2 regions of the Paenibacillus sp. EKM301P genome follow, and region 2 is predicted to be linked to the other one. Evidence: predicted binding sites of a transcription regulator. Region 2 holds the regulator's gene; the other holds the start of a gene.
The links. Region 2 encodes CtsR, which represses protease genes until heat stress. Its sites were predicted from a motif close to ATGGTCAATAAAGGTCAAACA; they were not measured.
Positions count from the first base shown of each region.

Region 1: a site for CtsR is predicted at 4,751-4,771, ahead of clpP (ATP-dependent Clp endopeptidase proteolytic subunit ClpP). Genes of this name have one in related genera too.

Region 1 is NZ_JAALFM010000007.1:194,731-206,248, forward strand. It holds gene gpmI (2,3-bisphosphoglycerate-independent phosphoglycerate mutase) at 1-80, opposite strand, end outside; gene tpiA (triose-phosphate isomerase) at 82-834, opposite strand; gene HFD99_RS18030 (phosphoglycerate kinase) at 894-2,075, opposite strand; gene gap (type I glyceraldehyde-3-phosphate dehydrogenase) at 2,198-3,208, opposite strand; gene HFD99_RS18040 (sugar-binding transcriptional regulator) at 3,301-4,338, opposite strand; tRNA gene HFD99_RS18045 (tRNA-Arg) at 4,599-4,670, shown strand; gene clpP (ATP-dependent Clp endopeptidase proteolytic subunit ClpP) at 4,881-5,477, shown strand; gene HFD99_RS18055 (PdaC/SigV domain-containing protein) at 5,592-6,701, opposite strand; gene HFD99_RS18060 (SIMPL domain-containing protein) at 6,939-7,694, opposite strand; gene HFD99_RS18065 (HPr family phosphocarrier protein) at 7,965-8,234, opposite strand; gene whiA (DNA-binding protein WhiA) at 8,370-9,314, opposite strand; gene HFD99_RS18075 (gluconeogenesis factor YvcK family protein) at 9,320-10,306, opposite strand; gene rapZ (RNase adapter RapZ) at 10,319-11,218, opposite strand; gene HFD99_RS18085 (ROK family glucokinase) at 11,281-11,518, opposite strand, start outside.
Region 2 is NZ_JAALFM010000017.1:1,149-12,666, forward strand. It holds gene HFD99_RS22875 (GNAT family N-acetyltransferase) at 1-538, shown strand, start outside; gene HFD99_RS22880 (CtsR family transcriptional regulator) at 1,030-1,494, shown strand; gene HFD99_RS22885 (UvrB/UvrC motif-containing protein) at 1,579-2,103, shown strand; gene HFD99_RS22890 (protein arginine kinase) at 2,133-3,197, shown strand; gene clpC (ATP-dependent protease ATP-binding subunit ClpC) at 3,242-5,686, shown strand; gene radA (DNA repair protein RadA) at 5,929-7,302, shown strand; gene disA (DNA integrity scanning diadenylate cyclase DisA) at 7,315-8,391, shown strand; gene pssA (CDP-diacylglycerol--serine O-phosphatidyltransferase) at 8,446-9,192, shown strand; gene HFD99_RS22915 (PIN/TRAM domain-containing protein) at 9,383-10,468, shown strand; gene ispD (2-C-methyl-D-erythritol 4-phosphate cytidylyltransferase) at 10,539-11,237, shown strand; gene ispF (2-C-methyl-D-erythritol 2,4-cyclodiphosphate synthase) at 11,234-11,518, shown strand, end outside.

The DNA.
Region 1 (11,518 bases), on a different contig from region 2:
GCAACCGCATTGCCTTCCACAGTGTCACGCAGTCCGAATCCGTCCATAATAATTAAAGCTACCGGTTTTGGTGCTGTCATCTTACTTCGCCCCCTCAACAAGCGCGATGTACGACGCCGGTTGAAGACTGGCACCGCCCACGAGCGCGCCGTCGATATCGCTTTGACCCAGGTACTCAGTAACATTTTCAGGTTTTACACTACCACCGTACTGAATACGTACAGCATTTGCTGTATTTTCATCATACAGCTCTTTAATCAAACTACGGATGTAGGAAATCACTTCATTCGCATCCTGCGAAGTGGAGGATTTGCCTGTTCCGATGGCCCAGATTGGCTCATAAGCAACTACAACTTGTGCCGCTTGATCTTTAGCCAGACCAGCAAAAGCTGCTACAGTTTGCACTTTTACAACTTCTTTGGTTTGACCTGCTTCACGGTCTTCCAGCTTTTCGCCTACGCATACGATTGGTGTCAATCCATGACGGAATGCTGCATGAACCTTTTTGTTCACCGTTTCGTCTGTTTCGTTGAAATACTCACGACGCTCGGAGTGTCCGATCACAACGTAGTCTACGCCCAGATCTTTCAGCATTCCGCCGCTGATTTCACCTGTAAATGCGCCATCTTCTGCAAAGTGCAGGTTTTGTGCGCCGATTTTAATAGATGTACCTTTTACTGCTTCAACCAGAGCAGGAAGATTTGTAAATGGAGCACAGATAACGCTCTCCACTCCTGCAACCTCTGCTTTACCTTTGATCTCTTCGATGAAGGTTTTAGCTTCTGGTACGGTTTTGAACATCTTCCAGTTACCCGCGATAATCGGTGTTCTCAATGGTTTCAACTCCTAACTATTAGGTGCCCTAAAGCCTTTATTACGCGTAATGCGTTTGATTATTTATCGTTAAGTGCAACAACACCCGGAAGTGCTTTGCCTTCCATGAATTCCAGGGATGCGCCGCCGCCAGTGGAGATGTGATCCATTTTGTCAGCCAAGTGGAATTTTTCAGCCGCAGCCGCAGAATCACCGCCACCAATGATGGTGTATGCTTCTGTTGTAGCACAAGCTTCCGCTACTTCACGAGTACCGCCAGCGAAAGGCTCGATTTCAAATACACCCATTGGTCCATTCCAAACAACCAATTTGGAGTTTTTGATAACATCTGCATAGATTTTGCGAGTTTTCGGTCCGATATCCACGCCTTCCCAATCTGCAGGAATGCCGTCGATGTCCACAATGTTCGTGTTCGCTGTAGCGCTGAAATCGTCAGAAATAACGATATCCACAGGAAGGTAGAAGTTTTTGCCAAGCTTCTTCGCTTTTTCAATAAATCCAAGAGCAACGTCCAGTTTGGATTCATCCAGCAAAGATTGACCCACTTCATGACCTTGAGCTTTGAAGAATGTATAAGTCAAACCGCCGCCAATAATTACGTTATCTGCAATGTTCAACAGGTTGTCGATTACGTCGATTTTGTCTTTTACTTTGGAACCGCCAATAATGGCTGTAAAAGGACGATCTGGATTCGACAGGGCTTTACCAATAACAGACAACTCTCTTTCCATCAGCAAGCCGGAAACAGCCGGAAGAAGATGCGCGATACCTTCTGTAGAAGCATGAGCACGGTGTGCTGCACCAAAAGCATCATTCACGAAAATGTCAGCCAGCTCAGCAAATTGCTTCGCCAGTTCAGGATCATTTTTCTCTTCTCCTGGGTAGAAGCGTACATTTTCAAGCAATAGCACATCGCCGTTTTTCAGTTCAGCCACTTTCGCTTTAACAGCCTCGCCAACTGCTTCGTCCACCTTAACAACAGGCTTATTAAGCAGTTCTGACAAACGCACACCAGCAGCAGTCAGACGCATGGATTCAACAACTTGACCCTTTGGACGTCCAAAGTGACTCGCCAAAATAACTTTTGCACCTTTTTCAATCAGGTAGTTAATGGTTGGCAAGGTTTCGCGAATACGCTTGTCATCGGTAATTTTACCATCCTCAACCGGAACGTTAAAATCTACACGAACAAACACCCGTTTTCCATTCAGTTCTATATCACGTACGCTCTTTTTGTTCATCTCCATATTCCTCCGCACCCTTATAATTTTACGAAACAGGAATTTAAGGCACATTTTGATATATAAAGAGCGGAAACAATAACACCTGTTTCCGCTCTATGATGTTGCTCGATAAGGAATTCTTATTTAGCCAATTTAGCGAAGTATTCCAACGTACGGATCAATTGTGCAGTGTAGGACATTTCGTTGTCATACCAAGCTACAGTTTTAACCAATTGTTTGTCGCCAACAGTCAGAACTTTAGTTTGAGTTGCATCAAACAGGGAACCAAAAGTCAGACCTTTGATGTCAGAAGAAACGATTTGATCTTCAGTGTATCCGTAAGTTTCAGGATCGGAAGCTTCTTTCATCGCTGCGTTGATTTCTTCAGCAGTTACGTTTTTCTCCAGAACTGTTACCAGCTCAGTCAGGGAACCTGTTGGTACTGGAACACGTTGAGCTGCACCATCCAATTTACCTTTCAGCTCAGGGATAACCAGACCGATTGCTTTAGCAGCACCAGTAGTGTTAGGGATGATGTTTTCAGCTGCTGCGCGAGCACGACGGAAGTCACCTTTAGCATGTGGAGCATCCAAAGTGTTTTGGTCGCCAGTGTAAGCGTGAATTGTAGTCATCAAGCCTTCAACGATACCAAATTTGTCTTGCAGTGTTTTAGCCATAGGAGCCAAGCAGTTAGTTGTGCAAGAAGCACCGGAAATTACAGTTTCAGTTCCGTCCAGAATTTCATGGTTTACGTTGTAAACGACAGTTTTCATGTCGCCAGTAGCTGGAGCGGAGATAACAACTTTTTTAGCGCCGCCTTTCAAATGTTTCTCAGCAGCTTCTTTAGTTGTGAAGAAACCTGTGCATTCCAGAACGATGTCTACGCCCAGGTCTCCCCAAGGCAATTCTTCAGGGTTACGGTTAGCCAAAACTTTAACTTCTTTACCGTTTACTTTGAAGAAACCGTCATGTACTTCTACTTGTCCTTGGAAAGTACCTTGTGTTGTATCATATTTCAACAGATGTGCCAGCATTTTGGAATCTGTCAAGTCGTTAATTGCTACTACTTCAATACCTTCTACGTCTTGAATACGGCGGAAAGCAAGGCGTCCAATACGTCCGAAACCGTTAATACCAACTTTAACTGTCATGAGTGAGTTCCTCCCAAAGTTCGTTTAGTTTAGTTTTATATATTCAAGACAGACCCGAAAGCCCGTCAAGACAACACAATTAAAAAACCTTATCAATCTCTTAAATAACGGCTTACAATCTCGGCAGCAGCGCCTTCGTCGGTGACAAGAATGTCTTCCTGTCCGAAACGCAATACTGCATGAATAGCAGCAGCCTTGCTCTTGCCTCCAGCCACACCTAACACCGTCTCCGTACGCCTGATGTCCTCCAAACGGAGTCCGAGCGTCAGCATTCTGTGAACAACGACGCCGTCTTCGTTAAAATAATAACCAAACGATTCGGCGACCGCACCCTCATTGCTGATCTGGGCAAAGGTTTCAGGGTCAAGCTTGCGTCTGTGGGCCATTGCTATGGCGTTGCCTATCCCGTGAATGATAATACGACTCTCTCGAATCAGGCTTAATATATCCTGAATATTCGTATCCTCAAGCAAGGAGTTGTAAGCATGATTGCTGAGCAAATCCGGTACATGGAGCAGACGGTATTGAGCGCCGACCTTGCGAGCCATCGTGGAGGCAATTGTATTTGCCTGCATTTCCATGCTCTCTCCCAAACCCCCGCGTGCCGGTACAAACCATCCGCCCTTAAGCGGGCCGTTAGCAGGTAATGCCAGTTGTTCCGCCACATCTGCAATCGTCGTGCCACCTGTTACAGCGACCACGTCCTCGTCATCCATAACACTCAGCAGCGCCTTTGCGCCAGCACGGCCCAGTTCCTGCTTCGCTAACGGTGAAGCATCCGAATCCCCTGGAACGACAACCACCTTCCTCAAACCGTAGGCTTGACGAATCTGATCCTCCAATTGGGACAGGCCGAACAAGTTGTTCGCAATCGGCTCCAGCTGTTCCAGCAGATCCAGTCCTGCTTTGCTCACCTTCATGCCCACACTCTCAATCTCAATTAGCCCTTGCGCTTTAAGGAGATCAGTCTCAGCGCGCAGTACGCGCTCGGTCATATCCAGTGAAGCTGCCAGTGTTCTGCGTCCGATAACTTCGGACAACATAATCTGATGCAGGATCGTGTACCTTTTTTTCAAAACATCCATGAGGTCGGGCAGAAGCTGCTTCTGTATTTCTAATATCTTTCGCATGCTTTCCACTCCCGCACACTTCTAAGTTCTGTCTCTATGCTATATCTCTAACTGGTCTTAAAATGTCCCGGGATAACTTTTTAAGTCCCACGTATATCTTACCCAATATTTGCTTCACATGCAAGTCTATCTGAACCTATATTTCTCAACTTTTTATGTGAATATGCGCACGTAATAAAAGCTTGCAATTCAATGCCGTATATCATATAATCATCTTTGTTTCCAATTAATTAGTTGGTTGCTTGTAATGATTCATCTTTGCGCCCGTGGTCCAACGGATATGACGTAGGCCTCCGGAGCCTGAGATCGAGGTTCGATTCCTCGCGGGCGCGTCGTTTTATATGATTGGCTAAATGTTCCATATAATGTTTTTAACCAAAAAGAGCGCTAAGCGTTCTTTTTTTTAATCAATAGTTTGACTTTCTTTGACTTTTTGTTTGAAATTGTTTATCATGTGGTTAATACGGTAACAGTTTATAAATAGGGATGTGTATTCGGCATATCCACCAAATCCACTAACGATTTAAGGGAGGTTTTTTGACGTGAGCTATGTTCCTATGGTAGTAGAACAAAGTAACCGCGGCGAACGCGCCTATGACATTTATTCCAGACTGTTGAAGGATCGCATTATTTTGTTGGGCTCGGACGTCAATGACGTTGTAGCCAACTCAATTATTGCCCAAATGCTGTTTTTGGCTGCTGAAGATCCTGAAAAAGACATTCACTTGTATATTAACAGCCCTGGCGGTTCCATCACAGCTGGTATGGCCATTTTCGATACGATGCAATACATTAAACCTGACGTATCTACCATTTGTGTAGGTATGGCTGCTTCCATGGGTGCTTTCTTGCTGAATGCAGGTGCCAAAGGTAAACGTTTTGCCTTGCCAAACAGTGAAATTATGATTCACCAGCCACTAGGCGGTGCACAAGGACAGGCAACGGATATCGAAATTCGCGCCCGTCGCATTCTGAAAATGCGTGACAAGTTGAACCGCATTCTCGCAGATCGCACAGGTCAACCACTGGAACGCATCGAAAAAGACACAGACCGTGACTATTTCATGTCCGCTGATGATGCCAAGGAATACGGTATTATTGATAAAGTGTTAACTAGCTCCTCTCCAGAAGGTGTATAAGAAAAGTGGTTTTCTTCTGAATAGCTGGTAAATAAAAAGGCTGCCTCGGATTTTCGTATCCGGTAGGCAGTCTTTTTTATTTACTATTAATTTTCAATATATAACTAATCCAGATTATTGATTTTGTCCCGCAAAAGGCTTACCGCCCTGAGGCAGCAGTTGAGCGAACGAGTAAGTAAACTCCGGAATTCCATAAGCGTATGGCGCATAATCATACAAATCAAACACGATGGTTACTCCACTGTTGGTCACATAAAAATTCTGATCTGAGGCCAACTCTTTAAATTTCTCAAAACCTTCGCCAGCCTGGAGCGCATCAATTTTTTTCTTCAAATCAGCATTCAGGAACTTTTTGTAGTTAGGATTTGCCTTCAATACGTCAGACAATTGCAACAGCTTACCATCAGCAAGCGAGAACGTATATCCTTTACGTGCCGTCATACCGTGTGCGCCACCTGTATACGAGTAGTCCTGCATAATCACACTTAGAATACCGTCCTTATTATAGGCAATTGCAAAATCATTTTCGAAATCATACGGTCTTTCTGCTGTAACCTCTCCCTCTGCCACCATCTTTTTGCCTGCTGCCAATACTGTCTCTGCATGCTTTTTAAGCATATTATTAATGGCCTGTTGAGCCTCAGGATTCAGCTGGCTGCCGCTGATTTGCGGATACTTAATCTTATAGGATACCTTTGCATTACTCGAAGCTGGAAGCGTCTGAGATGCAATTGTGATCGGATTTAGCTGGCTTTTACTCAATGTTACTGTTTTCTGAGTTGCATTCCACTGCGCATCGATACCCAGATAGTCTTTCAGCAGACTCATAGGAATATATAGCTTCCCGGCGATCATTTTGGCATCCATGCTGCGCGTGTTGATCCCGTTCACATTGGCATAGGCATCCGAGGAGGAGACCACGATATAGAGCTTGTTGTACCCGCTCCCCACTGTATATGTCCCTTCCTTGGTGTCATAGCTCACCGGAATTCCCAAACTATCACGCAGTGCTGCCACTGGAATCATTGTGTTCCCGTTCACTTGTACACCTTTAGCGGCCAACGTTTTACCATTCCATTGGATGGTGACCCCTGGTTGCTGTGTTGTCGCTTGCTGCTGTTTGGTCGAAGCTGCCTCAATATAGGAAACGGGAACGACCGCAACCCCTGCTAAGATTCCCGCTGCCAGCAGTGCTGAGCCCCATTTTTTCGTATGCTTGTTCATCGTAAGTATTCCTCCTATTGTGAATCTGTATTATCTATGTGTTTTGATCACTTTTCTTATTATATCTATACCCTATTGTATGTGGTTTACAATCTGTACACTCACTGATTTCAATCTGTACACCTAACAGCCATTAGCTATGACAGACTCATTACAAAACGGTTTCAATAGACAAAAGAAGCCAACAAGTCACCCTGCAATGTTGCAGGCGCTTGCGGCTCCGTTTAATGGCCTATACTAGTTCATCTCATATTGGGCAGACACTTGGACTTTCACCGTTACTTGGCCCGACTGTATCTCTGTTCCGCCACTCATATCCATGAGCGCTTTGGACATGGCATTCTCACGTTGTGTGAAAACCTGAGCTTCCCCGCCATCTACTGTCACATTCACCAGAGCCCCTAAGCCGCGTTTAGCTGATTTTGCTACGGCACTGGCTTTGGATTGAGCGTTATCCAACGCTTTTGCAATAGCAGCTTCCTCATAAGAAGAAGGATTCTCTACGGAAAACTGTATATTATCTACGTTGTTTGCACCGGAGTTTGTAGCCTCATCCAGCAGCTGACCAATTTTGTCCAAGTTGCGATATTTCACAGAAAGTGTATGGTTAGCAATGTAGCCTTTGAGCTTCTGTCCTTCTTTCTCGTTATAGGTATAGTTAGGTTGTACAGAGAACTGGCTTGTCTGAATATCGTCTGCACTGATACTCCATTTTCCTTTTAACAGCTGTGTGACCTTGTTTATTTTCGCAGCATTAGCTTTTTGAGCAGCAGCAGCAGTATTTCCTTCCGATTGCACCCCAATGGAGAGATAAGCGATGTCTGGCTTAGCCATTATTTCACCACTTCCACTCACATTAATTACACCATTCGCCGTCGTCGCCGTTGCAGCATAAGCGCGATCAGCTCCCGTCCACAGCCCTCCTGCTACTCCTCCAGCTAATAATGCTCCTGCAAGAATTGCTGTGCTTACTGTTTTTGTCCAAACTCTCATCGTACTCAACCTCTTTCTTGAAAATGTTTGTACCTTCCAGACGGAAAAAACGGTAAAAGGTTGCAGTCAAGCGGTATAAATTTCCGAAACAAGGCATACCACAGGGGTTTTAATTATTTGTAGCTTGGACTTAATGCGGTCGCTATATTCAAATAAATATACATCAATAGCTTAATGGTGGGACGGGTTGAATGCTTTTCTCTGGATACAAAAAAAGCCCCCGAGGGGGCTTTCACTAAGAGTACATCATATCACAAAGCAGATGTTCGTTTATTGATTTTCCAGTTCAACCTTACTAACCAGACTTACTAAAGCGTTTACAGCCTGTTCGGCGTCCGCACCTTCGGCACTAATATTGATTTCAGTACCTGTACTGATGGCGAGGCTCATAATACCCATGATGCTCTTGGCATTAACCTTTTTGTCTTCTTTTTCCACAAAAATTTCTGATGAATATTTATTCGCTTCCTGTACGAACAACGCAGCAGGTCTGGCGTGCAGTCCTGTTTTCAAGCGTACGACTACTGGATGTTTTGACATGTCAGCTTACCCCCTCATCAAATAAATCTGGACGCTATTTACTCCATTTTATTTATCACATTATAACATTAACCCGGGACAGACACTAGAAAAAAAACTAAAAAAACCGGGGCTAAGAGCCCCACAGACCCTTTTTTACGGAATCAGGCCGTTTTCCCCCCTGATTTTGTCAGCCATCTCATCAATTTTGCGAAGTCGATGATTTACACCCGATTTACTCACGACCCCTTTGAGCATTTCCCCGACTTCTTTCAAATTCAAATCGGGATGAGCGAGTCGAATTTCTGCCACTTCACGCAGCTTATCCGGCAAGGTCTCCAAACCAACTTCCCTCTCCAGCAGCTTGATATTCTCAATTTGCCGGACAGCGGCTCCGATCGTCTTGTTCAAATTCGCTGTTTCGCAATTAACAATACGGTTTACGGAATTGCGCATATCGCGCATAATGCGTACATCCTCAAACTTGAACAGGGCTTGGTGCGCCCCAATGATACTGAGCAGCTCAATGATCTTCTCGCCTTCCTTGATGTAAAGGATAAAGCCTTTTTTTCGCTCAATACAGCGGGCGTTGAGATGAAACTCATTAGCGAGATCAACTAACGCCTGACAATGCTCCTCATACATCGAAGAAATCTCAAGGTGGTAAGACGACCCCTCTGGATTATTCACAGAGCCACCTGCCATAAAGGCACCCCGCAAATAAGCCCGCTTACAACAGTTTTTCCGAATGATATCACGATTAATCCCGTCAGTGAACAAGAAACCTTCTGAGACAATATAAAGCTCCTTTAGCAGCTCTTGTACACCATTGGGGATACGGACAATATACACATTATTTTTTTTCAAGCGCATTTTTTTCCGTACAAGCAGTTCGATGTGAAGTTGAAAATGCTTTTTGATCAAGGAGTAAATCCGCCTTGCAATCGCGGCATTTTCTGTGGACACGTCCAATATCACCCTTTTATTCGACAGTTGTACGGATCCGAGCATACGTATGAGCGCAGACAGTTCCGCTTTTTCACAGCAGGGCTGGCTTTCAATCATCGTAAGCTCTTTTTTCGTTTGTGCCGCAAAGGACAAGGGACTCACCTCCTTCTTAACATCCAGTTTTGTACCAATTGGTAAATATGCTGGCTCAGTTTGTCGGCATCATGCCGTAAATACGTACGGAACAGAACTAACGTATCTGCCACTACTTTATATCCTCGATCAGCCAGCTCGCCCATGTCTACCTGAACAGGCTTAGCTCCCTGCTCGGCATACATCTCCTGTACTTGGGGTGGAATTTCCCCGTTATTCACAATGACATAGTCAAAGAGGTGATGCCCAACATGCTCATAGATCGCTTGCAGATGATCTCCCACTGTATAGCCGTCGGTTTCCCCTGGCTGGGTCATCACGTTGCAGACAAATATTTTGATCGCATTTGATTTCACCACAGCCTCAGCAAGCTTTGGCACAAGCAGATTCGGTAAAATGCTGGTATATAGACTGCCGGGACCAATCAGAATCGCATCGGCTTCATTAATGGCTTCCACAGCCTCAGGCAACGGCTCCACGTGAGTCGGTTCAAGAAAAACACGTTTGATGCGTCCGCCCGCTTCCGGGATTTTGGACTCCCCGGTGATCACCGTGCCATCCTCCATCTCGGCGCTGAGCACAACGCCTTCTTCAGCCGCTGGCAGTACACGCCCCCGGACAGCAAATACACGGCTAAGCTCACGCACCGCCGTTACAAAATCCCCCGATATATCAGTCATCGCTGCTAAGATCAAATTCCCCAGACTATGGCCTGACAATCCTGATCCAGCACCGAAACGGTATTTTAGCATATCTGACATTACTGGTTCCACGTCAGCCAAGGCAGTCAGCACATTGCGGATATCCCCTGGAGGGGGCATCTGCAGCTCACTGCGCAATATCCCGGAGCTTCCGCCATCGTCAGCGACTGTAACAATAGCCGTAATATCCAGCGGCTTTTGCTTCAAGCCCCGCAGCATGACGGACAAGCCGGTTCCGCCGCCCATAACAACAATACGTGGGCGCTCCCGTTGTGATCCGGTCTCTTTCATGATTTCACCTCATTAATGCCGGTCCCGATCAGCATCCCGATGCGAAACAGAAACGGATTCTGTCTCGCTGGCACCCAGCATTTTTCCTAAATACTCCGATATTGCAACTGAACGATGCTTACCTCCAGTACAGCCAATACCGATAATGACCTGGCTTTTACCTTCTTTGCGATACTGCGGAATCAAAAAGTGCAACATATCCAACAACTTGGTTAGAAACGCCTGGGTCTCCGGCCACTTCATAACATAATCATATACATCGCTATCCTGTCCCGTGTGTGGACGTAGTTGGTCCACATAGTGGGGATTAGGCAGGAAACGCACATCGAATACAAGATCGGCATCAATGGGAATACCATACTTGAAGCCAAAAGATGTAATGTTCACGGACAGCATACTGCTCTCCAGATGGGAAAATCTCGAAATAATCCTCGCCTTTAAGGTTGCGGGCTTCATCGTACTGGTATCAATAACCTGTGTAGCGGAGCTTTTGAGTTCTTCCAACATCTTACGCTCCAATCGAATCCCGTCCAAAGGCATACCATCTGGAGCAAGCGGATGCCGTCGACGGCTTTCCTTGTACCGTTGTACAAGAACACCGTCATTCGCATTCAAGAATAAAATTTCACAATGAATCGTAAAATGATCTTTAATATAATTTAGCGATTCTGACAAGGCGGTGAAAAATTCTCGTCCGCGTAGATCAATGACGAGAGCCACCTTGCCAATTTTACCGTTAGACTGCTCAATCAACTCGGCAAATTTGGGAATCAGCACAGGGGGCAGATTATCAACGCAGAAGAAGCCCAAGTCTTCAAGGCTTTGCACCGCAATGGTCTTCCCTGCGCCTGACATCCCTGTAATAATAATGAGCGTTGCCCACGGTGCAGCATTTTTTAAATTATCTGTCATATGGACTTCCCTCTCCTTTTGCTTCTTTGCTCTATGTCAGTACCCCTATCGTCAACCCCGGATTAAGAGCGCAGCAGCAACCCAGCAGCCCCTACGATACCCGCGTCATTGCCTAAAACCGCTGGTACGATATATACCCCTTTTTGAAGCGGCTCAGGTGCCAGCTTGGCGTATACGCGACGCATCTCTTCAAACAAAAAGTCGCCTGCTTTAGAAACACCGCCGCCTATAATAAACAACTCTGGATTAAGCACAGCGGCAACCGCTGCCATCGATTTCCCCAAATAAAAGGCAGCCCGG
Region 2 (11,518 bases):
TTGTGATGAGTTGGTATATGAAAATGAGACGGCACGTCGGGCTTTGTGGACTTATTTTGCAAATCATGACTCAATGATAACCCAAGGTAAATTTATTTACGTTCCAGCAGATGACAATCTGCCTTTTTTACTCGATGATCCGCGAATTCAACAGGAAACGGTGCCTTATTTTATGGGGCGTATTGTGGATGCTGTTGCTTTTGTAGAGAGATACCCTTTTGAGCAGATTGGAGAGGAAACAAGTTTAACCTTACATCTGACAGATCGGTATGCTCCTTGGAATGAAGGAGTATGGAGATTAACGATTACTACGGAGGGGCAAGGACATCTGGCAAGAGTGGATACAAGTAATTTGCCTGAGAACGATACAGTAGCTGACTTGGAACTGGGAATTCAGTCATTAACAACTTTAATGCTCGGCTACCAGCAAGCTGATAACCTGTTTAATTGGGGGCGCATTGAAGGAAGCAGTGAGTCTGTGGCTGCACTTAAACGTGTAATACCAACAAAACAAACGTTCCTATTGGATTTTTTCTGATAAAGGCCCAATTAGATTTTCTTAATGCCCAACTCTTTTTAACCAAATTGGATGTGGGATATCATAATTATTCAAAGCTCTTCCATAATGGGAGAGTTTTTTTATTCTATAGTATAAAACATAATTAGATTGCGAAAAATGGTATTGACCCCTTGGCAAAAATGAAATTTGTGCTATAATACGAATATAGTCAAAGAAAGTCAAAGTCAATCAGAACCAGTGTGAATCTACAGAAGTATAGCAATAATGACATGATTTGCGTATAGTTAGGAGCTGCTTCTTATGGACAGAAGAGAAGTGTATGATTTATCGCAAATAAAGGTCACACTAGAAACGAAACGGTACAATTTCAATGGATGTAGAACAGGCAATAGCCTGAATACAGCTTAGATTCGTGACTATACCGTTTGGTTAAGTTCAATATACGGCGGACTCTGTGGAGCGTGAAATGTATTTGAATACTTGCGTTTCCGTTAGTGGAGGATGATGAAATGCGCAATGTTTCCGACATTATTGAACAATATTTGAAGAGCATGCTGCTGGAAAGTCCCCAAGGCTTAGTGGAGATTCAGCGCAATGATCTGGCTGACCGCTTTTCCTGCGTACCGTCGCAAATTAATTATGTAATTAGTACCCGGTTTACGCTGGAAAAAGGTTATGTGGTGGAAAGTAAACGCGGTGGTGGAGGTTATATTCGGATTCAGCGAATTCAATTACCTGCACAGCATGCGATCCATACACACCTTCATCAGAGCATCGGGGAGGAAATTAGCCAATCGGCAGCAGAAGGATTGATTTATCAGTTAGAGGAAGCTCATTTTTTAAGCAAAAGGGAAGCGGGTCTAATAAAGGCTGCTTTATCAAGAGATACATTATTGCTGAAGCTTCCCTATCGTGACCAACTGCGAGCAAGATTGCTTAAGGCTATGCTGATCTCGTTGCTGGCGGCCAAATAGCTAGTATCCATTAACCAGTGAATAGAGATTTGCAATTCAGATGTAGGGATTTGTAAAAATCCTGACGTTGAAGGAGGTGCTTTTATGCTGTGCCAAGAATGTAATATGCGGCCGGCAACTTTGCATTTCACCAAAATTGTGAATGGCGAAAAGACAGAGTTTCATATTTGTGAGACATGTGCGAAGGAAAAAGGGGAGATGATCCCTGGAACACCTAATGGCTTTTCGATTCATAGCTTGTTGTCAGGGATGTTGGATTTTGATTCTAGCACTAAAAGCCAGTCTTCAGGTCACAGTGTTCCCCAAAATCTGCAATGCAAGGATTGCGGTATGACTTATACACAGTTTAGTAAGCTAGGACGTTTTGGATGTCCATCATGCTATCAATATTTTGATAGTCGTCTGGACCCTCTGTTCAAGCGTGTGCATGGTAGTACGAGTCATGTTGGGAAAGTTCCGGTCCGTACTGGAGGCCGACTAAAGGTTAAACGGCAAATTGATGATTTGAAAAAAGAGATGCAACAACACATTGTACAGGAAGAATTCGAATCAGCTGCTGAGCTTAGGGATCAAATCAGAAAGCTTGAAAAAGAAATGACTGAAGAGTAAAGTTTGTGAAGAGTAGGAGGGAATGCGTGATGCCCAATATCCGATTTACGGAAAAGCCGCTAAGTGATTGGATGCGTGGTGATGCTGCGGATTCGGAGATTGTCATTAGCAGCCGGGTAAGAATTGCGCGTAACTTGCAGCATCTGCCTTTTCCCATGCTTGCTACCAATCAGCAGTCGGAAGAAGTGCTTCAACGCTTAACGGATATCCTTCAGTATGATGATTTGCGTCGTTTTGGTACTTTTCATACCTTGAAAATATCCGAGTTGGATGAGATCGACAAACAGGTACTGGTTGAGAAGCACTTGATTAGTCCTAATTTGGCGAACGAATCTCGCAACGGTGCTGTGTTGATTAGTGATGATGAATCAGTTAGTGTTATGATAAATGAAGAGGATCATTTGCGTATTCAGTGCTTATATCCCGGATGTCAGGTTAGAGAAGCTTGGGAACGCGCTATGGTCATTGATGATGCATTTGAAGCGCATGTTGATTATGCATTTGATGATCGGAGAGGTTTTCTGACCAGTTGTCCGACGAATGTCGGCACAGGTATGAGAGCTTCGGTGATGATGCATTTGCCCGTATTGGTCATGACTCATCAAATCAATCGTATATTGTCCGCTGTTTCACAGGTGGGTCTTACAGTTCGCGGTATTTATGGTGAAGGCAGCGAAGCAGTTGGGAATTTGTTTCAGGTATCCAATCAGATTACCTTGGGACAAACCGAAGCGGAAATTATCGAGAATCTACATGGCGTGGTGCTGCAAATTATAGAGCACGAACGTTCTGCCAGAGAACGATTGATGAATGAATCCATGCTGCGGATTACAGATCGGGTGATGCGTTCATTCGGTATTTTGTCATATGCAGCAGTTTTGGATTCCAAGGAGGCTGCACAGCGGCTGTCCGATGTACGCCTCGGTGTAGATTTAGGGATTTTGGAGCGTCCTTCCATTGCAGCGATGAATGAGCTTAATGTGATGACGCAACCCGGCTTTTTACAAAAAAGCTTTGGGGATAAAATGAATACCGGTGAGCGCGATATGTACCGGGCGAAGCTGATCCGGCAAAAATTAGGCACAACCCTTTAATATATAGAATGAACTGAAATACACACTGTGGAGGTGCAGGATATATGATGTTTGGAAGATTTACGGAACGTGCACAGAAAGTGCTTGCCTTGGCCCAGGAAGAAGCTGTTCGATTGGGACACAACAACATTGGCACAGAGCACATTTTGCTAGGACTCATTCGTGAAGGTGAAGGAATAGCAGCGAAAGCCTTAATCGGTTTAGGGCTGGGACTGGAAAAAATCCAGGATGAAGTGGAAACACTGATTGGACGCGGTCAAGAGCAACCGACGAACATTGCCTATACTCCACGTGCTAAGAAAGTCATTGAGCTGTCTATGGACGAAGCACGTAAATTGGGTCATACCTATGTAGGTACCGAGCATATTTTGCTAGGCCTTATTCGTGAAGGTGAAGGCGTAGCAGCACGTGTACTGAACAACCTGGGTATCAGTCTGAACAAAGCGCGTCAGCAAGTGCTTCAATTGCTCGGCAGCAGCGAGGCGGTTTCCAGCCATCACGGTGCTCCAGCTAATGTCAGCACACCAACTCTGGACAGTCTGGCACGCGATCTGACGGCTTCTGCGAAGGAAAATAACCTGGACCCCGTTATTGGGCGCAGCAAGGAAATTGAGCGCGTTATTCAAGTGCTCAGCCGCCGTACAAAGAACAATCCTGTTTTGATCGGTGAACCTGGGGTAGGTAAAACGGCGATTGCCGAAGGATTGGCACAAAAAATCATAGCGAATGAGATTCCCGAAACGTTGCGCGACAAACGCGTAATGACACTCGATATGGGTTCTGTAGTAGCAGGTACTAAGTATCGAGGTGAATTTGAGGATCGCTTGAAGAAGATTATGGACGAGATTCGTCAAGCTGGAAATATCGTATTGTTCATTGATGAGCTGCATACACTGATTGGTGCTGGTGGAGCGGAAGGCGCAATTGATGCCTCCAACATCCTGAAACCTGCTCTGGCACGTGGCGAGCTGCAATGTATCGGTGCCACCACGCTGGATGAATACCGCAAATATATTGAGAAAGATGCTGCTTTGGAGCGTCGTTTTCAACCTATAACCGTGGATCAACCTTCTCCAGAAGAAGCGATTCAAATCTTGTATGGTCTGCGCGACCGTTACGAAGCGCATCACCGTGTAAAAATCACTGATGAGGCTATTGAAGCTGCAGTAAGATTGTCAGATCGTTATATTACGGATCGCTTCCTACCGGATAAGGCTATTGACCTTATTGATGAAGCGGGCTCCAAGGTAAGGCTGAATTCCTATACAGTACCGCCAAACCTGAAACAGCTGGAAAACCGTCTGGAAGATATCCGTAAGGAAAAAGATTCAGCGGTACAAAGCCAGGAGTTTGAAAAGGCAGCTGCACTGCGCGATACAGAGCAAAAAATTCGTGAAGAGCTGGATGTCACTAAAAACCAATGGAAAGAACAACAGGGGCGTACAGATTCCGAAGTTACACCAGAGGATATTGCTCAGGTCGTTGCCATCTGGACTGGTGTCCCAGTCAGCAAGCTGAAGGAAGAAGAAACACATCGTTTGCTGAATATGGAGCAACTGTTGCATGAACGGGTGATTGGGCAGGACGAAGCTGTTAAGGCAGTAAGCCGGGCGATTCGCCGGGCACGCGCCGGTCTGAAAGATCCGAAACGTCCAATCGGCTCCTTTATTTTCCTCGGTCCAACTGGAGTTGGTAAAACAGAGCTGGCACGCGCCTTGGCTGAATCTATGTTTGGTGATGAAAATGCGGTTATCCGTATTGATATGTCCGAATATATGGAGAAACACTCCACATCCCGTTTGGTAGGAGCGCCTCCAGGATACGTAGGATATGAAGAAGGTGGCCAACTGACTGAAAAGGTACGTCGTAAGCCTTACTCTGTTGTGTTGCTGGATGAAATTGAAAAAGCACACCCAGAAGTATTCAATATTCTGCTGCAAGTGTTGGAGGATGGACGTCTGACGGATTCCAAAGGACGTGTTGTTGACTTCCGTAACACACTCATCATCCTAACATCCAACGTTGGTGCACAGGCAATCAAACGTAACTCCACGCTTGGTTTTACAGCTGTTGTGGACGCTGGGGCGGATTACGATAACATGAAGGGCAAAGTGATGGATGAACTGAAGAAAAGCTTCCGTCCTGAGTTCTTGAACCGGATAGATGAAATCATCGTGTTCCATTCTCTCGAAGAAAAACATATTGCCGAAATTGTTTCACTCATGTCTGAGGAACTGCGTAAGCGTCTGAATGAGTATGAGGTTGACTTTGAGTTGACAGACAAGGCTAAGAATTTCCTTGCCAAGGAAGGCTTCGATCCAGCGTATGGTGCGCGTCCATTGCGTCGTGCAATCCAGAAGCATATTGAAGATCGCCTGTCCGAGGAACTGTTGACTGGAAACATTTCTAAAGGCGACTCTCTCTATATTGATGAAGAGAACGGTGCATTGACAGTAACGAAAAAGGATAATGTATCCGCGAAGTCCTAAAGCAGTTTAGTAAATAAAACATTAGAAAAGGGTGTCTCGCAGGCTGGAAAGCTATTGCGAAGGCACCCTTTTTGTGTATTGAACACCTTGAAAGGGTAGGGTAAAAGCTTTGGGAAAGTTTGTGATATTGCTTTACGTCCGCCAAGCTTCAATGGTAAACTTTTATTGTTACAGCTCTTTCAGGTGCTGTGTGAAGATAAAATTGACATCATCGTTGTCAAGAAGGAGCCAAGGAATAAAGTATGGCTAAAGTGAAAACTAAATTTTCCTGTACAGAATGTGGCTATGAATCGCCTAAATGGTACGGAAAATGTCCTGGATGCCAGGCATGGAATTCCATGGTCGAAGAAACGGAAAGCGTTGTAAAAACTCAAGGAATGGGATCTTCCCTTCTTACTCATAGCACAAAAGACAAACCGCTTCCTATTATTGAAGTGGAGAGTGGCAAAGAAACACGAATTTTGACGGGAATTGGTGAATTAAATCGTGTACTCGGTGGAGGTGTGGTGCCAGGTTCACTTGTTCTGGTGGGTGGTGACCCGGGGATCGGTAAGTCTACGCTTATGCTGCAAACCTCTAATGAGCTGGCTTTAACTGGTTTAAAGGTACTCTACGTGTCTGGTGAGGAATCCGTCCGCCAAACGAAGCTACGTGCAGATCGCCTCGGTGCTTTGTCTCCCAGTCTGTACGTATTATGTGAGACGAATTTGGAGACGATTGAAGAAGCAGTGGACAGCTTGAAGCCGGAGTTTTTGGTCATCGACTCGATACAGACTGTATATTTGCCTGAGGTGACAAGTGCGCCTGGTAGTGTAGCTCAGGTGCGCGAGTGTACTTCACGATTTATGCGGATTGCCAAGGGATTAGGTATTGCTACAGTACTGGTAGGGCATGTGACCAAAGAAGGCGCTATTGCAGGTCCGCGTTTGTTGGAGCATATGGTCGATTGTGTACTTTATTTTGAAGGAGAGCGCCATCATACGTATCGGCTGTTGCGTGCGGTTAAGAATCGTTTCGGTTCTACGAATGAAATTGGTATTTTTGAAATGGCCGAAAGTGGTTTGCGTGAGGTGGCGAATCCTTCTGAGCTCTTCCTGTCCGAACGGCCACTGGGGGTGGCTGGTTCCACAGTCGTTGCCAGTATGGAGGGAACCCGGCCTGTGTTGGTTGAATTGCAAGCACTCATTGCGGCTACGCATTTTCCATCTCCACGCCGAATGGGTACGGGGATTGACCATCATCGGATGGGATTAATCATTGCCGTATTAGAAAAGCGGATGGGCATGTTTTTGCAAAACCAGGACGCTTATCTCAATGTTGCTGGAGGCGTAAAGCTGGATGAACCAGCGGTGGATTTAGCCATAGCGGTGAGCATTGCTTCCAGCTTTAGGGATGCTCCTACCAAGCCGTACGATGTGATTTTTGGTGAAGTAGGACTGACAGGCGAGGTGCGGGCTGTATCCCGAGCAGAACAGCGAGTGCGAGAAGCAGAGAAATTAGGTTTCAAACGGGTGATCATGCCCGAGAAAAGCTTGAAGGGCTGGACACATCCAAAAGGGATACAAATTATAGGAGTTGGAACGGTGGCAGATGCACTGGCAGCCGCATTAGATTAGGGGGCATTGAGGATGAAGGAAGCGAGCCAACTGGATAAAATGAACGATTTGCTACGGCTTGTGGCACCGGGAACTCCCTTTCGCGACGGATTGGAAAACGTTTTGCGTGCCAAAACGGGTGCTCTTCTGGTCGTTGGCTATAGCCCGGAAGTAATGGAAGTCGTGGATGGCGGTTTCTCTATTAATTGTGACTTTTCGCCGAACTATTTGTATGAGCTGGCTAAAATGGACGGCGCAATCATATTGAGTGAGGATTTAAAACGAATTTTATATGCCAATACGCAATTGATTCCCGATTCTTCCATTTCGTCCATAGAAACAGGGATTCGGCATCGGACGGCGGAACGAGTTGCAAAGCAGACTGGCAAACTGGTTGTGTCTATTTCCCAGCGTCGTAATATTATTACGTTGTATCAGGGGACTTTACGATATGCGCTCAAGGAAATCGGGGTTATTTTAACGAAAGCTAATCAGGCTATTCAGACGTTAGAAAAATATAGATCCGTATTGGGGCAAGCCTCAACGAATCTAACTGCATCTGAATTCGAAGAACTGGTTACCATGCCGGAGGTCGTTAATGTCATTCAACGGATCGAAATGGTGCTGCGCATCAAAATGGAGATCAAACGATTTATTAACGAGCTCGGGAATGAGGGCAGGCTGATTAGCATGCAGATGGAGGAGCTTGTCAGTAATATCGAGGAAGAAGCTTGGTTGCTGTATAAGGATTATGCCAAAGACGACAGCGACGAGAAGATCCGTGAAATTATATTGGGACTCAAACGTTCTACGGACGACGAATTACTGGATGTGAATCATATAGTACGTTTATTAGGCTACCCTTCTTCAGCAGCGACATCAGAAGAATATATTGCTGCACGCGGATATCGGGTGCTGAACAAAATACCTCGTTTGCCAAATGTAATTATTCATAATCTGGTGGAGCGATTTGGACGTTTTCCACATGTCATGACAGCAACGATAGAAGAACTGGATGAAGTGGATGGTATAGGAGAGGTTCGTGCACGTACGATTAAAGAAGGGCTTAAACGTTTACAGGAACAAGTTTTCATTGACAGACAAATGTAAATGTAATACAGTGAAAGGATTATAATGGAACAATTCATACATTGAGGTGAAGAGATGATTACCAAATCAATTCCGAACATGTGTACCTTGGGTAACTTGTTTCTCGGAATGATCGCCATTTTATTGGCCGTAGACGGAAAATACAGTCTTGCCGCTATTATGGTTATTGTCGCCATGTTGTTGGACGGACTGGATGGAAGGATGGCCCGGGCTTTGAATGCCCAGAGCGAATTCGGTAAAGAACTGGACTCCTTATCAGATATGATATCTTTTGGTGTTGCTCCCGCAGTTATTATGTACATGGTTGCTTTTCATGATGCGAATTCGGCTTTGGCTTGGACGGTTACAGCCATTTTTCCGATGTGCGGAGCATTGCGTTTGGCTCGATTTAACGTACGTCCCGGTGTACCAGGTTATTTCACAGGTTTACCCATTCCGGCAGCAGGTGGCGTATTAGCCACGTTGTCCTTATTCCATAACGAGATTTCATTGTTATACATGTCGATTGCCATGTTGCTAGTCTCTTATTTGATGGTTAGCTCCATGAGATATCCAAATTTCAAAAAGGTCGGCCTTCCGAAAAAAGCGATCTGGGTTGCTCCGTGGGTCGTAATTGCAGCGGTGGTTCTAGCTGTTAAATTTCCTGATCAGCTGTCGAAGCTGATTTTTGTACCACTGGTGCTTTATGCGTTGTACGGTATGAAGCTGAACATTCGGAAGTTATCACGCAGACGTGGACGTGAGCGGGATCGTTCTAAACAGGAAGAACAGGACGATCAATATCGTCATTCGCAACGTTAGTGTCAGACAAGAACTACAAGAAGCATTTATTTCCTTGATTCATTCAAGGGGATAAATGCTTTTTTTATGCATAAAAAGTGAAAACACAGGGTTAGTTATGTGGGAAATGGACCATACTGGTAAGGGAAGTGCTATGTATCCAATAAATAGCAGACTATTGAAAAGAAAATAAAGGAGGTATAGAGACTCAATGTGGAGAAAGGCTATTTTAACTTTTACAGGATTGTGCGGCGCGTGGTTTGGCTATACGTTATACCAGCGGATAGGAGGCTTAGTAACGTGGATGCCACAATGGTTGAGTGATGGTTCTTTACCAGGAATGGCTGTTTGGATGTTAGCGGGAGCGGTGGTATTTATGGTTGGCTGCTCATTCGCAGGGGCGTCCGTGGCGAATCGATTGCAGCAGGGTATTGAAGGTTTGGTACGAATTCCGATGAATGAGATGATGGCAGGTGTCATGGGCTTAGCGGTGGGGTTGATCCTTTCCTTGGCAGTTTATCCACTCTTTTCAGGGTTAGGGGCACCTGGTTTACTTATCCAGACCGCGGTTACCTTGGTATGTGGATATGTGGGGTTGATGGTTGGGCTAGAAAAACGGGACGAGTTGTCATCCTTTTGGAGTTCAGGCTTTTTTGGTCGGGGAACGGATGTAGAAGAACGAAAGCTGGAGGAACATAAAATTTTGGACACCAGCGTCATTATAGATGGGCGTATTGCGGATATCTGCAAGACAGGTTTTATTGAAGGGACCATTGTGATTCCTGAATTTGTGTTGGAGGAGCTTCAGCATATCGCAGATTCTTCAGATTTACTTAAGCGTAATCGTGGGCGGCGGGGTCTGGATATTTTGAATAAAATTCAAAAAGAGCTAGATGTGAATGTGCTCATCTATGAGGGGGATTTTGAGGAAATTTCAGAGGTCGACAGTAAGCTGGTTAAGCTTGCAAAGGTGTTGCAGGGTAAAGTTGTAACTAATGATTTTAACCTGAATAAAGTATGCGAACTTCAAGGTGTGTCTGTGCTGAACATTAATGATTTGGCGAATGCAGTGAAGCCTGTCGTACTGCCCGGTGAGGAGATTATGGTGCAGATTATCAAAGATGGCAAGGAGCATGGGCAAGGTGTAGCTTATCTGGATGATGGTACGATGATTGTTGTGGAGGGTGGACGTGACTATATTGGCTCTCTCATGGAAGTACTGGTCACAAGCGTACTTCAGACCTCTGCGGGCCGTATGATCTTTGCTAAACCGAAATTATTGGAAAAAGCTCAATAAACGAGGTATGATGAAGTAGATGTGTTATCATACGGATCGTCCAAGTGCGATCAGGGCAGGAGTTATTTGAATGAACAATCAGGTAGGAGTCGTGATTGTGGCGGCCGGGCGCGGCTCCCGTATGGGAACGCAGGAGAGCAAGCAATTTCTGCTTTTGCGAGACAAGCCCATCTTCATACATACACTTGAAATATTCGCAGCAATGCCTGAAGTGGATGAAATGGTGATGGTTACTGGAACTGGAGATGTGGAACGCTGCAGAGACTGGATTCATCAATACAAGATTGGTAAAAATGTACGGGTGGTGGCTGGTGGCAGTGAACGCCAGCATTCGGTTTATCGCGGTTTGCGCCACTTGCAAACAGATTGGGTGATGGTGCATGATGGTGTGCGGCCATTGATTCAACCTGAGCTTGTACGTTCATGCCTGGAGGCTGCTCAGCGTACTGGTGCTTCTGTAGCGGCAGTACCTGTAAAGGATACGATCAAGCAAGTGAACGGGGATGGTATCATTACAGCAACGCCGGATCGCCGAAGTCTGTGGAGTATTCAAACGCCACAGACTTTTCGTCTTTCCGACCTGCTGCGGGCCTATGAGGAAGCGGAGCAGTCAGGATTTTTGGGGACAGATGATTCCATGCTGGTGGAGCGAATAGGCATTCCAGTTACTGTCGTTCAGGGCAGCTACAAGAATATCAAAATTACTACGCCTGAGGATTTGGAGATGGCGGCGTTATGGGTAAAGACAGAGGGAGAGGATATCAAATGATTAGAGTGGGGCAAGGATTTGACGTCCACCAGCTGGTGGAAGGAAGGCCATGCATCATCGGAGGCGTAAATATTCCGTATGAAAAAGGTTTGCTGGGTCATTCCGATGCAGACGTGCTGCTGCATGCCATTAGCGATGCTATCCTGGGTGCGCTTGGCTTGGGAGACATCGGAAAGCATTTTCCAGATAATGACCCTGAATTTAAGGACGCGGATAGTCTTAAGCTACTGGAGCATGTGTGGGGGCTGGCTAAAGAGCGGGGATACCGATTGGGGAACATC